DNA from 3 places in the Halomonas sp. THAF5a genome. Region 3 is predicted to be linked to each of the others. Evidence: riboswitches for the same ligand, from Rfam matches in the RefSeq annotation. Region 3 holds a riboswitch; each other region holds the start of a gene.

Evidence for each region. Region 3 has a riboswitch for thiamine pyrophosphate ahead of thiO (glycine oxidase ThiO). Riboswitches for the same ligand answer to the same signal wherever they lie in the genome.
Region 1: another riboswitch for thiamine pyrophosphate. It lies ahead of tenA (thiaminase II); the one in region 3 lies ahead of thiO (glycine oxidase ThiO).
Region 2: another riboswitch for thiamine pyrophosphate. It lies ahead of FIU83_RS04890 (3-oxoacyl-ACP reductase); the one in region 3 lies ahead of thiO (glycine oxidase ThiO).

What each region holds. Positions count from the first base shown of each region.
Region 1 covers NZ_CP045417.1:938,276-942,540, forward strand. Annotated here, with positions in the region: gene thiC (phosphomethylpyrimidine synthase ThiC) at 1-792, opposite strand, end outside; TPP riboswitch at 872-983, opposite strand; gene tenA (thiaminase II) at 1,083-1,751, opposite strand; TPP riboswitch at 1,821-1,952, opposite strand; gene FIU83_RS04215 (lysophospholipid acyltransferase family protein) at 2,010-2,939, opposite strand; gene FIU83_RS04220 (hypothetical protein) at 2,943-3,326, opposite strand; gene FIU83_RS04225 (VOC family protein) at 3,427-3,828, opposite strand; gene FIU83_RS04230 (class I SAM-dependent methyltransferase) at 3,868-4,265, shown strand, end outside.
Region 2 covers NZ_CP045417.1:1,086,416-1,090,680, reverse strand. Annotated here, with positions in the region: gene FIU83_RS04895 (LLM class flavin-dependent oxidoreductase) at 1-885, opposite strand, end outside; gene FIU83_RS04890 (3-oxoacyl-ACP reductase) at 882-1,658, opposite strand; TPP riboswitch at 1,692-1,785, opposite strand; tRNA gene FIU83_RS04885 (tRNA-Gly) at 2,244-2,318, opposite strand; tRNA gene FIU83_RS04880 (tRNA-Glu) at 2,344-2,419, opposite strand; tRNA gene FIU83_RS04875 (tRNA-Gly) at 2,444-2,518, opposite strand; tRNA gene FIU83_RS04870 (tRNA-Glu) at 2,558-2,633, opposite strand; tRNA gene FIU83_RS04865 (tRNA-Gly) at 2,674-2,748, opposite strand; tRNA gene FIU83_RS04860 (tRNA-Glu) at 2,773-2,848, opposite strand; gene msrB (peptide-methionine (R)-S-oxide reductase MsrB) at 3,043-3,444, shown strand; gene ylqF (ribosome biogenesis GTPase YlqF) at 3,535-4,265, shown strand, end outside.
Region 3 covers NZ_CP045417.1:2,193,554-2,197,818, forward strand. Annotated here, with positions in the region: gene grxD (Grx4 family monothiol glutaredoxin) at 1-304, opposite strand, end outside; gene argF (ornithine carbamoyltransferase) at 475-1,395, shown strand; gene FIU83_RS09815 (hypothetical protein) at 1,494-1,799, shown strand; TPP riboswitch at 1,891-2,013, shown strand; gene thiO (glycine oxidase ThiO) at 2,075-3,175, shown strand; gene thiS (sulfur carrier protein ThiS) at 3,172-3,381, shown strand; gene FIU83_RS09830 (thiazole synthase) at 3,381-4,190, shown strand.

The DNA of each region.
Region 1 (4,265 bases), 1.3 Mb from region 3:
GTCCGAGCCCCAGCGGATGCCCCAGGTCATCTTGTCGACCTCGTCCTCGATGGAGGAAGTGACCGCCGAGTTGCCGAGGTTGCCGTTGATCTTCACCAGGAAATTGCGGCCGATGATCATCGGCTCGGACTCCGGGTGGTTGATGTTGCAGGGGATGATCGCCCGGCCGGCGGCCACCTCATCGCGCACGAACTCCGGGGTGATCTCCTCGGGCAGGCGCGCGCCGAAGCCCTGGCCGGCGTGCTGGTGGCCGAGGATGCGCTCGACCTCCTCGGTGCCAGAGTACTTTGCAGAAAGCGCCTGGCGACGCTGGTTCTCGCGGATGGCGATGAACTCCATCTCCGGGGTGACGATGCCCTGGCGGGCGTAGTGGAGCTGGGTGACGTTCTTGCCTGCCTTGGCGCGACGGGGCGTGCGGGTCAGGTCGAAGCGCAGGTTGGCGAGCATCGGGTCGTTGGCCCGGCGGCGGCCGTACTCGGAGGTCGGCCCGTCGAGAAGTTCGGTGTCGCCGCGCTCCTCGATCCAGGCGCGGCGAAGCTCGGGAAGGCCTTGTCGCAGATCGATCTCGGCGTCGGGGTCGGTGTAGGGGCCGGAGGTGTCGTAGACCAGCAGCGGCGGGTTGGCCTCGTCCTCCCCGGAGGTGCGGGTCGGCGAGAGGCTGATCTCGCGGAACGGGACCCGGATATCGGGGCGCGAGCCCGTGACAAAGACCTTGCGCGAGCCGGGCAGCGGCTGGATGGCGGCCTCGTCGACGCGGGCGCTCTCGGCGAGGAAATGGGCGGTCTTGCTCATGGTGTTCTCCCTTGGATTGTCGGGGTCTTGTGCAGGGAGGACACAGGTGGGAAGGACAGGGGCCGGGTGCCGGGAGGCACGCGGCCTGTCGCTTGATCCCTACGCTGGTCCTAGCCAGTTCAGGTTCAACGGGATCCATGCTGGCAAGCGCATGGTCTCAGCCGTCATCAACGGCGCCCCGTCAAGCGTGGTGGTGCCCGCCGTGATGGCGGGCCGTGTCATCATCTTTTATCTCGTTTATCTAGCCCGGGGCCGATCCGGGGGCAGCTGATTCACTCGGCAGATATCTCTCAGTCCGCGCGATCCAGCCCCATCTGCCAGAAGTCGATCTCGAGCCGGGTGGCGTCGCGGAACACGTCGGTGAGCTGGGCGAAGCGCGCCGGCGTCACCTCCGCCAGGCGGGCGTCGAGCCAGGCGCGCTCGTCCGCCATGGCCTGCTGGTACGCCTCGCTCTCGTACATGGCGATCCAGGCGTCATAGGGGTTCGCCGCGCCGCGCACCGTGGTGGCCCGGCCGCTGAGCCAGCGGGCGATCTCGCCGTAGCCGACCAGGCAGGGGGCCAGGGCCACGCGCAGGTCGAGCAGGTCGCCACGGTGGCCGGTGTCCAGCACGTAGCGGGTGTAGGCCATCGTCGCGCGGGCCTCGGGCAGGCGCGCCAGGTCCTCTTCGGTGATGCCCCAGCCGCGGCAGTACTCAACGTGCAGCCCCAGCTCCACGTCGACGATGGTCTTCATGCCCTCGAAGGCGTGGCGAAGCTCGCCCAGGTCGCGGCTCTTGTAGGCGGCCAGGGCGTAGGCCCGGGCGAAGTGGATCAGGAACAGGTAGTCCTGCTGGAGATAGTGGCGAAAGGCGCCCTCCTCGAGGGTGGCGTCGCCGAGTCGGCACACGAAGGCGTGCTCGATATAGTCCCGCCAGTCGTTCTGGCTGGCCGCGGTAAGGTCGTCGAAACGGTAGCCCATCATGCCTCCGGTCAAGGGGCGATCCGGAAGCGGGGCGGGAGAGGGTGGCCAGGGGGAATGCCGGCAGGGCACTGGTCACCGCTTGATTCCTACGCCGGTGCTAGCCGGATCAGGTTCCACGGGACCAGCGCTCGGTGTCGTCCGTTGTCTCGACACCCTGCGCCATCTCAGCCGGTTCTACCGGCACCCCGTCAAGCGAAGTGCCTACTCTAGCATCCCGGCGAGGATTTACCAGCCGTCGCCGAGTCTTGCCTGGTCTCAGTATAGCCGGAAGCGCTTCCAGCCGGGCCTTCCCTCGGCCTCCTCGGGGGTCTTGCGATAGCGCTTGTACTCCCACTGGTACTGGACCGGGTCCAGGGCGATGGTCGACTCCACGCAGGCGTTGACCCCGGCGGCCGAGACCGCCTCGTCGGGGTCGTGGACCCGCTCGTCGGCGGCCAGGAAGTGCAGGGCGTAGCCCCGGCCGGGCAGGCGCAGGGCGACGCCGGTGACGACCCGCGCCTCGGTGCGGGCCACCAGCTTGGGCAGCAGGGTGGCGGTGTAGGCGGGCCGGCCGAAGAAGGGCGCGAAGACACCGCTGCCCCAGCTGGGCACCTGGTCGGGCAGGATGCCCACCGCCTCCGAGCGCTTGAGCGCCTTGAGCAGCGCGGCCACGCCGCGGGGGTTGGTGGGCACCAGGCGGGCGCCGCGGCGCTCGCGGCCCCGGCGGATGACCGGGTCCAGTCCGGCGAGCTTGGGCGGCTCGTACATGGCGGTGAAGGGGAAGTGGCCGGAGAGCCAGAAGTTCAGCACCTCCCAGTTGCCGAAATGGGGCGCCAGTACGATCACGCCGCGCCCCTGGGCACGGGCCTCGTCCAGGAGCTCGCGGCCGTGCACCTCGACGATCGATGCCTCGACCCGCTCGGGGTCGCCCATCCAGGCGAAGCCGAGCTCCAGCATGGTGGCGGCGGAGTGGGTCAGGCTCGCTCGCGCCATCCGGCGCCGCTCGGCGTCACCGCGGGAGGGGTAGGCCTCGGCCAGGTTGATGCGGGTGACCCGGCGCTCGCGGCGGCTGACGCTTTCGACCAGCGGGCCGATGACCCGGGCCAGTCGCCACAGGGTGGTCAGGCGTCGGTTCGCGAGGCCGTGCCATAGGGTCGCGATGGCGCGAGCCTGAAGGGCCGGCAGGTGGGAGTCACCGTCGCTCATGGCTCACACCCACCAGGTGTCGACGTTGTCCGGTGCCCGCTTCTCGTTGAGCGCCTTGAGCCCCTTCACGCAGCGGATCACCAGCCACACCACGGCGGCCAGCCAGGTCAGAAAGCCGATCAGCACCAGGGTGAGCAGGCCGGAGACGCCGAAGAACAGCAGGGCCAGCCAGAAGGTGCGAATCTGGTAGCGGTAGTGCTCGTCGAGCCAGTGGGGCCCGTTGCCGCGGTAGACGTAGGCGATCACCACGGCCACCAGCGAGGTCAGCCCGCCGGTGACCATGCCGGCCAGGTGCAGCACGTAGACCACGATGGGAATGGTCGTGTCGGGGGCGCCGCCGGGCTCGGCGACGGCCCGGTCGTCTTCTCGGGGGAGGGGATCGTTCATGGCTCGTCCCTGATGGTGGCTTGGCTGGGGCCAATGATACCGACCGGGGCCGACAATGACACCGGGTCGCCCCGGTCGCGGTCCCAGGCCGGCGGCGGCGTCAGGGAGCGCTGGCGGGCTGCGGCTTCACGGGGCGGCTGATCTCGATGAGGTTGCCGTCGGGGTCGCGCAGGTAGAGCGAGCTGAGCTCGCCCGTGGCGCCCTGGCGGGGCACCGGGCCGAGCTCCACCTCCACGTCCAGCGCCTCCAGGTGACGCTGGACCTCGTCCAGCGGCAGCAGGCTGCGCACGCAGAGATCCACGCTGCCGGGGGTCGGCGTGGCGGCCCGGGGCACGATGTCGGTGGCGGTCCAGTGCAGGCGCAGGGCCATGTCGCCCAGCATCAGGTCGACGCGTTCACGGTCGCGGTAGCGGACCTCGAGCCCCAGGACGCGGGAGTAGAAATCCACGGCGCGGGAAATGTCGGTCACGGTGATGACCAGGTGGTCCAGACCTGACAGCATGCATGTCTCCTCGGAATGATGGCCTGGCAAGAGAATACGATGATGCTGATCTGTCCGCTATGCGCGTCGGTCGATACCGCGCCCTTTCACCGCGACGCCCGGCGCGACTATCAGCGCTGCGGCCGCTGCGCGCTGGTCTTCGTGCCGCCGGCCCAGCGCCTCGACCCCGCGGCGGAGCGGGCGGTCTACGACCAGCACGAGAACTCCCCCGACGACCCCGGCTATCGGCGCTTCCTGTCGCGGCTCTTCGACCCGCTGCGCGAGCGGCTCGCCCCGGGCGCGCCCGGCCTCGACTTCGGGTCGGGCCCCGGGCCGACCCTCTCGGTGATGTTCGAGGAGGCCGGCCACCCGATGGCCATCTATGACCCCTTCTTCGCGCCCGACGAGGGCGTCTTCGCGCGTCGCTACGCCTTCATCACCGCCACCGAGGTAGTGGA
Region 2 (4,265 bases), 1.1 Mb from region 3:
CGGCAGGCACTCGTCCAGCGCGCGCTGCTTGGCCCGGGCCTCCTCCATGGTGGAGCCGACGTAGGTGACGAGTCCCGGCAGGATCGGCACCGGCGCGGTACGCCCGGCCGCCGCCACCCGATCCTTGATGTCTCGGTAGTAGTCCTGGGCGGTCGCGAGGTCGTAGGCGACCGCGTAGATCGCCTCGGCATAGCGCGCCGCCAGGTCGCGCCCCTGGGAGGAGGCGCCCGCCTGCACCAGCACCGGATGGCCCTGGGGCGGGCGCGGCAGATTCAGGGGCCCGTCCACCAGGAAGTGCTTGCCGTGATGGTGGATCTTCTGCACCTTGTCCGGGTCGGCATAGCGCCCGTGTCGGTCGCGCTCGATGGCGTCATCGGCCCAGCTGTCCCAGAGAGCCAGCACCGTCTGCACGAACTCCTCGGCGCGGGCGTAGCGCTCGGCGTGCGCTGGCATGGCTTGATAGCCGTGGTTGCGCGCCTCGCTGTCGAACATCGAGGTCACCACGTTCCAGCCCACGCGCCCACCGGAGATGTGGTCCAGCGAGCCCACCAGCCGGGCCGCGTGGAAGGGCGTGTAGAAGGTGCTGGAGAGCGTGCTGATCAGGCCGATATGTCGGGTGGCGCGACTCATGGCGGAGAGCGCGGTCAGCGGCTCGAGATGCCAGTTGAAGCCGTCCTCCACGCTGCCGGCGCTCATGCCGTCGGCGAAGAACACCGCATCCAGCTTGCCGCGCTCGGCGGTGCGGGCCAGGGACTCGTAGTAGGCGATGTCGCCGAGCCGCTCGGCGCTGGAGTCGGGGTGGCGCCAGGCCGCGCGGTGGTGGCCGGCGCCCATCACGAACAGGTTGAGGTGCAGCGTCTCGTCGGGGCTTCGTGGTTGCATCATCCTTTCACCAGCCCGCCGTCGACGATCAGGTTCTGACCGGTGACCGCCCTCGCCCAGGGCGAGGCGAAGAACAGCGCCGCGTCGGCGAACTCCTCCGGCGTGGTCACCCGGCGCAGCGGGGTGTTCTGGGCGATCAGATCGAAGACCGCCTCCGGGGTCGCGCTGGACGCATCGGTGGTGCGCAGCAGGCCGCCGGAGATCATGTTCACGGTGATGTTGTCGGGCCCCAGGTCATTGGCGAGGGTGCGGGTCAGCGAGAGCAGCGCGGCCTTGCCGGCGGTGTAGTCGTGATAGGGCACGACGGGATTCTGGAAGAGGTTGGTGCCGACGTTGATGATGCGCCCGCCGCCCTGCTCGCGCATGCCGGCCAGCGCCGCCTGGATGGTATTGAGCGCGCCCCGGTTGACCCCCTCGAGCTGCTGCTGGAGGTGCGACCAGTCCAGCGCGTCGGCGCCGGGCCGCGCATCGCCGTTGAAGGTGAAGTCGGGCAGGGCGTTGTTGACCACGGTGGTGACCGGGGCGCCGAAGTGGGCCTGCGCCTGCTCGAACAGCTCCTTGACCGCCTCGGGATCGCGCACGTCGGCCTGCACGGCCAGGGCCCGCTCCGGGGCTTCCTTCACCAGCGTCTCGGCGGCCTCACGGCTCTGGTAGTAGTTGATCACCACGCGGGCGCCCTGATCGAGGAAGGCCCGGGTCAGTCGGGCACCGAGACCGCGGGCGCCGCCGGTGACGAGCACCACCTGCTGATCGAGGGGGAGAGAGGAAACGGCCATGAGAACTCCTTGCGACGCGGCAAGGGACGCCGCGCTGGAGCCGGCCGACATCCCTTCGCCAGTGTGAACTGGATCAGGTTCGACGGGTATCATCTCAGCGGCCGTGGCCGCACCCCGTGTCTGGGGCCACCATAGCGCATTCGGACAGGCAGCAACAGCCGGGGTGGCGTGATGGCTCGTGACGGGCGACGTGGTCTGACCGGAGAGGTCATGGCATCTGGTGGATGCGGAAAACGAGATACGACGAAACATCACCAGCCAGGCGGGCGCCTTGACTCATGATCGATATCTGGGAGGGTCATGCAAGATTGGAGCGGGAAAGGAGATGCGATGGGGCTGCCATCAGCCGGACTGGCGCCCCAGCTCATGACCCGAGCCTTGGCCTATCCGATAGGGAGTACTTAACAAGATTGGAGCGGGAAAGGAGATGCGATCGGACTGGCGCCCCAGCTCACGACGCGAGCCTTGGCTTGTCCGATAGGGAGTACTTAACAAGATTGGAGCGGGAAAGGAGATTCGATCGGACTGGCGCCCCAGCTCATGACCCGAGCCTTGGCCTAACCGATAGGGAGTACTTAACAAGATTGGAGCGGGAAAGGAGATTCGAACTCCCGACCCTCGCCTTGGCAAGGCGATGCTCTACCACTGAGCTATTCCCGCTTATCTGGTACGTGCTTGAGAGAAGTGGCGTCCCATAGGGGGTTCGAACCCCTGTTACCGCCGTGAAAGGGCGGTGTCCTAGGCCACTAGACGAATGGGACGCAATCATCACTCGAAAGAGCGAATGGAGCGGGAAAGGAGATTCGAACTCCCGACCCTCGCCTTGGCAAGGCGATGCTCTACCACTGAGCTATTCCCGCTTGGTCTTCTCGCACTGTGTTGCCACCGGATGTCGAAGGTGGCGTCCCATAGGGGGTTCGAACCCCTGTTACCGCCGTGAAAGGGCGGTGTCCTAGACCACTAGACGAATGGGACGCAAATTGTACCTTCAAACTACGCTCTTCCCGAGGAAAGATGGAGCGGGAAAGGAGATTCGAACTCCCGACCCTCGCCTTGGCAAGGCGATGCTCTACCACTGAGCTATTCCCGCACTCCGGCACCTGAACGAATCGAGTGGCGTCCCATAGGGGGTTCGAACCCCTGTTACCGCCGTGAAAGGGCGGTGTCCTGGACCACTAGACGAATGGGACGCATTGGCTCGCCTCGTCGAGGTGCGGCGAATATTACCGACACCCCCGGGGTGTGTCAAGCACCTCTCGTCGCTCGTTGATATCGCGTGACCTGTCACGGGCCGCGACTGGAAACCCCCGCCCCGTGAGATGTCAGAATGAGGGCGAGACGCCGAGCCTGCCGCCGGCTCCACGACGCAATGAGGAGAGAGGCCATGCGCAGCAAGATCCACAAGAGCGACGCCGAGTGGCGTGAGCAGCTGACGCCGGAGCAGTACCGCGTCACCCGCGAGAAAGGCACCGAACCGGCATTCAGCGGCAAGTACCATGTGAGCGACGAGCACGGCATCTACCACTGCGTGTGCTGCAATGCGCCGCTGTTCGAGAACGAGCACAAGTTCAACGCCGGCTGCGGCTGGCCGAGCTTCGACCGCCCCTTCACGCCGAAGTGCGTCGAGGAGCACGCCGACACCAGCCACGGCATGCAGCGCACCGAGGTGACCTGCGCCCGCTGCGACGCCCACCTCGGCCACGTCTTCCCCGACGGCCCGCCGGAGACCACCGGGCTTCGCTACTGCATCAACTCGGTGGCGATCGCCTTCCACGCCGGCGAGTAGCCCAGCCCCTCGAGCGCCCCGCTCGGCGACGGCCGTCCATCTGCTATGATGGGCGGCCGTTTTTATTCACGCTCACGCAGGAGAGGCTCGATGCTCGGCTGGTTTCCGGGACACATGAACAAGGCGCGCCGGCAGATCCTCGAGGCGCTGCCGGAGATCGACGTGGTGATCGAGGTGCTCGACGCCCGTCTGCCCTACTCCAGCGCCAACCCCATGCTCGCCGAGCTGACGCGCCACAAGCCGGTACTCAAGATCCTCTCGCGCGCCGACCTGGCCGACCCCGAGCGCACCCGCGAGTGGACGGCCTTCTTCGACGCCCAGGCCGACACCCGGGCCCTGGCCGTGACCACCACCCAGGCCCGCGAGCTCAAGCGCATCCCCAAGCTGTGCCACGAGCTGGCCGGCCAGGTGCGCGCCGACCGCGACGTGCGGGTGATGGTCATGGGCATCCCCAACGTCGGCAAGTCGACGCTGATCAACGGCCTGGCCGGGCGCACCATCGCCAAGACCGGCAACGAGCCTGCCGTCACCAAGCGCCAGCAGAAGGTGCGCATCGGCGGCCGGGTAGCGCTGATCGATACCCCCGGGGTGCTGTGGCCGAAGATCGAGGATCAGGCGAGCGCCCACCGCCTGGCGGCGAGCGGCGCCATCCGCGACACCGCCATCGACTACGTCGACGTCGCCGTGGTCGCCGCCGCCGAGCTGGCCCGCCGCTATCCCGAGGCGCTCAGCGCGCGCTACAAGCTCAAGTCGCTGCCGGCCTATACGGCGCACCCCGACGCCGACCAGGTGGAGGCCGACGGCCCCGAGCGAGTCGACCT
Region 3 (4,265 bases):
CCTTGATCAGCGTCTCCAGCTCACCGGACTGGTGCATCTCGGCGACGATATCGCAGCCGCCGACCAGCTCGCCCTCGACCCACAGCTGCGGGAAGGTCGGCCAGTTGGCCACCTTGGGCAGCTCGGCACGGATGTCCGGGTTGTCCAGCACGTTGACGAAGGCGAAACGCTCGCCGCAGGCCATCAGCGCCTGGACGGTCTGGGCGGAGAAGCCGCACTGGGGCAGCTGCGGCGTGCCCTTCATGTAGATCAGGATGGGGTTTTCGCTGATCTGGCGCTGGATGTTCTCGACGGTAGTGCTCATGACGTCTCCCTGGCTCGTTGACGGGACTCGGCGGAAGGGCCCCGGGGATTTCGGGCAATACCCGACCGTGCGGGTCGGCCTTGTGATGCCGCCATTCTACTGATGCCGGGCGCGTTGCGCATCCCCCGCGGGCTGGCTAGGATGGTCGTTTTTTCCCGTGGAGCGCCCCCATGGCCACTCGCCATTTCCTCACCCTGCTCGATCTCAGTCCCGATGAGCTGCGCTACCTGATCCAGCGCGCCATCTCGATCAAGAACGGCCTGAAGACCCACGGGCCCACCTATACCCCGTTCGCCAACCGCACCCTGGCGATGATCTTCGAGAAGTCCTCGACGCGCACCCGGGTCTCCTTCGAGACCGCCATGGCGCAGTTCGGCGGCCATGCGCTCTTCCTGTCGCCCCGCGACACCCAGCTCGGTCGCGGGGAGCCGATCGGTGACACCGCCCGGGTGCTGTCGGAGATGGTCGACGCGGTGATGATCCGCACCTTCTCCCACGAAGGCCTCGAGGCGTTCGCCCAGGCCAGCACCGTGCCGGTGATCAACGCCCTGACCGACGACTACCACCCCTGCCAGCTGCTGGCCGACGTGATGACCTGGACCGAGCTGCGCGGCAGCGTCAAGGATCGCACCGCGGTATGGATCGGCGACGGCAATAACATGTGCCACTCCTGGATCAACGCCGCCCGCCAGTTCGAGTTCAACCTGCGCGTGGTCTGCCCCGAGGGCTACGAGCCGCGCCAGGACATCCTCGAGGCCGCCGGCGACCGGGTCAGCATCATGCGCGACCCCGATGCCGCCGTGGCAGAGGCCGACCTGGTCACCACCGACGTCTGGGCCTCCATGGGTCAGGAAGAGGAGCAGGCCAGGCGCGAGGCGGACTTCGCCGGCTTCCAGGTCACCGAGGCGCTGCTCGATCGCGCCCGGGAGGACGCCCTCTTCCTGCACTGCCTGCCGGCCCACCGCGGCGAGGAGATCAGCGAGACCCTGCTCGACGACCCGCGTGCCGTGGTCTGGCAGGAGGCGGGCAATCGCCTGCACGCCCAGAAGGCGCTGCTCGAGTTCCTGCTGCTGGGCCGCGTGGAGAGCTGACGGAGACGCGGCGGAGGTCGCCTTATACCTTGGTATGACATCGACCTTCGTCGCATGTATAATGCGCTGCAGCAACCCCATCCAGGAGATGCGGCAGCATGACAGATTCCCTTTCCAGCCACAGCGGCATGCAGCGCAGCCTGCGCCAGTGTCTCTCCCAGATGGCCACCCTGCTCTATCGACATGGCCATGTGCTCGAGACGGTGACCGTCAGCCATCGTGGCCTCGATCGCCAGGCCCTGAAGGCCCTGGACTCCGCCACCAGCGACTGGGCCCCCTGCCAGAAGATCCTCGAGAACAGCCAGGCCGCCACCTGGAACGACCAGCAGCGCCTGGTGCTGACCGGCCTCGGTCGCGAGCTGCTGTTCGACATGTTCGGCGAAGGGGCCGCCGACTGCGCCTGAGCCCGACGCTCCCCCACCCCGCACGACCTGCATGAAGACGATGCCCGGATGCGCCCTCGATTGCGCGCCCGGGCATTTTTGGTTAGGTTGTGACAACTTGTCGGGGAGCCCCGGTACGCTCGAGGTGAGGTACACGGGGGCTGAGATCGGTACGGCCGAACCCGTTGAACCTGATCAGGTTGATGCCTGCGGAGGGAACAAGCTGTCGTCTCGCCATGCAGCCCCCTGTCGTCATCCGCCTGTTCCTCCGCGCCTCCTGCTGGATGGACAACGCCATGACACCTCACACCGATCGCACCATCGCCGTGGCCGGCGCCGGCCTGCTGGGCCGCCTCGTCGCCTGGCAACTGCTGCGCGACGGCCATGCCGTCACCCTCTATGACGCCGGCGACCTGGAAGCGCCCGCCGCCGCCGCCTGGACCGCGGCCGGCATGGTCGCGCCGCTCTGCGAGACGGCGGTCTCGGAGCGCAGCGTCTTCGAGATGGGGCAGTTCGCCCTGGCCCAGTGGCCGCGCTGGCTCGAGGCACTGGACGCCAGCGGCCTGTGGCACCACCAGGGCAGCCTGATGGTGGCCCACGCCCAGGACATGGGCGAGCTCACCCAGTTCCGACGCGACCTCGCCCACGTGCTGGAAGAAGCACCGCCCTGCCGGGCGATCGACGACGCCGAGATCCATCGCCTGGAGCCCGACCTGGCGGCGAGCTTTCGCCAGGGCCTCTACCTGCCGGACGAGGCACACCTGGACAACCGCCCCCTGCTCGCGCGCCTGCTGGCCGAGATACGCCGGCTGGGCGGGACCTGCCACGCCCACTGTCCCGTTGCGACCCATCCCGGCGAAATCGAGACCGGCGACGGCCGCCGCGCCTTCGACCTGGTCATCGACTGCCGCGGCACCGGCGCCCGCCAGCATCATCCCAGCCTGCGCGGCGTGCGCGGCGAGACGCTGCACGTGCAGACCGCGGAGATCCACCTCTCGCGCCCGGTGCGCCTGATGCACCCCCGCTACCAGCTCTATGTGGTGCCCAAGCCCGACCAGCGCTTCGTCATCGGCGCCACCCAGATCGAGAGCGAGGACCGCTCCCCGGTCTCGCTGCAGTCCTCGCTGGAGCTTGGCAGCGCCCTCTACACCCTGTCGCCGGCCTTCGCCGAGGCGCGCATCCTGGAGCAGGGGGTCAACCTGCGGCCCGCCTTCCGGGACAACCTGCCCCATGTCACCGAGCGCGATGGCCTGATCACCGCCAACGGCCTGTTCCGCCACGGCTACCTGCTGGCGCCGGCGGTGGCCTGCCACCTGCTGGCCCGCATCCGCGGCCGGGGCGAGACGCCCTTCGCCGAGACCCTCACCGGACATCCGCCCCAGGAGAGCGCCGCATGACCGAGATCACCCTGAGCCTCAACGACCAGACCGCCCGCCTGCCGGCCGACACCGCGCTGGCGGATGCCCTTGCGGCCTGGCACTACGCCGAGCGGCGCGTCGCCGTGGCCATCAACGGCGAGTTCGTGCCCCGCTCCGCCTACGCCGAGCGCATCCTCGAGGACCGCGACCGCATCGATATCGTTGCCCCGGTGGGAGGCGGCTGATGACCATGATGAACGAACGACACGACGACGCCCTGACCCTCTACGGCGAGACCTTCTCCAGCCGCTTCCTGCTGGGCACGGCCCTCTACTCGTCACCCGCGGTGATGGAGGCCTCCATCAAGGCCTCCGGCTGCGACATGGTGACCCTGGGACTGCGCCGCCAGAACCCCGCCGACGGTGACGGCGACGCCTTCTGGCAGATCCTGCGCGACAGCGGCTGCCGGCTGCTGCCCAACACCGCGGGCTGCCGCTCGGCCCGGGAGGCCATCACCCTCGCCCAGATGTCCCGGGAGATGTTCGACACGCCCTGGATCAAGGTCGAGGTGATCGGCGACGACTACAACCTCCAGCCCGACCCCTTCGGCCTGCTGGAGGCCTGCCGGACGCTGATCGACGACGGCTTCAAGGTACTGCCCTACTGCACCGATGACCTGGTGCTCTGCCAGCGCCTGCGGGAGGCGGGCTGCCAGGCGCTGATGCCCTGGGGCGCGCCCATCGGCACCGGCCGGGGCCTGATGAACCGCTACGCCCTGCAGACCCTGCGCGAGCGCCTCGACGTGCCACTGATCATCGATGCCGGCCTCGGCGCCCCCTCCCAGGCCGCGGAGGCCATGGAGACGGGCTTCGACGGCGTGCTGCTCAACACCGCCGTGGCCAAGGCTCACCGGCCGCCGCTGATGGCCGAGGCCTTCGCCGAGGCGATCATCGCCGGGCGCAAGGCGTATCGCGCCGGGCTGATGCAGCAGCGCCAGACCGCCAGCCCCAGCACGCCGACCCTCGGCCAGCCGTTCTGGCACAGCGGCGGCTGAGCGCGCCGCCGCGTCCGCGCGGGCAGCGCCCCGCGCGGCGTCGAAAGGCATGACGCCGGACCGGGGAAGTCTGCT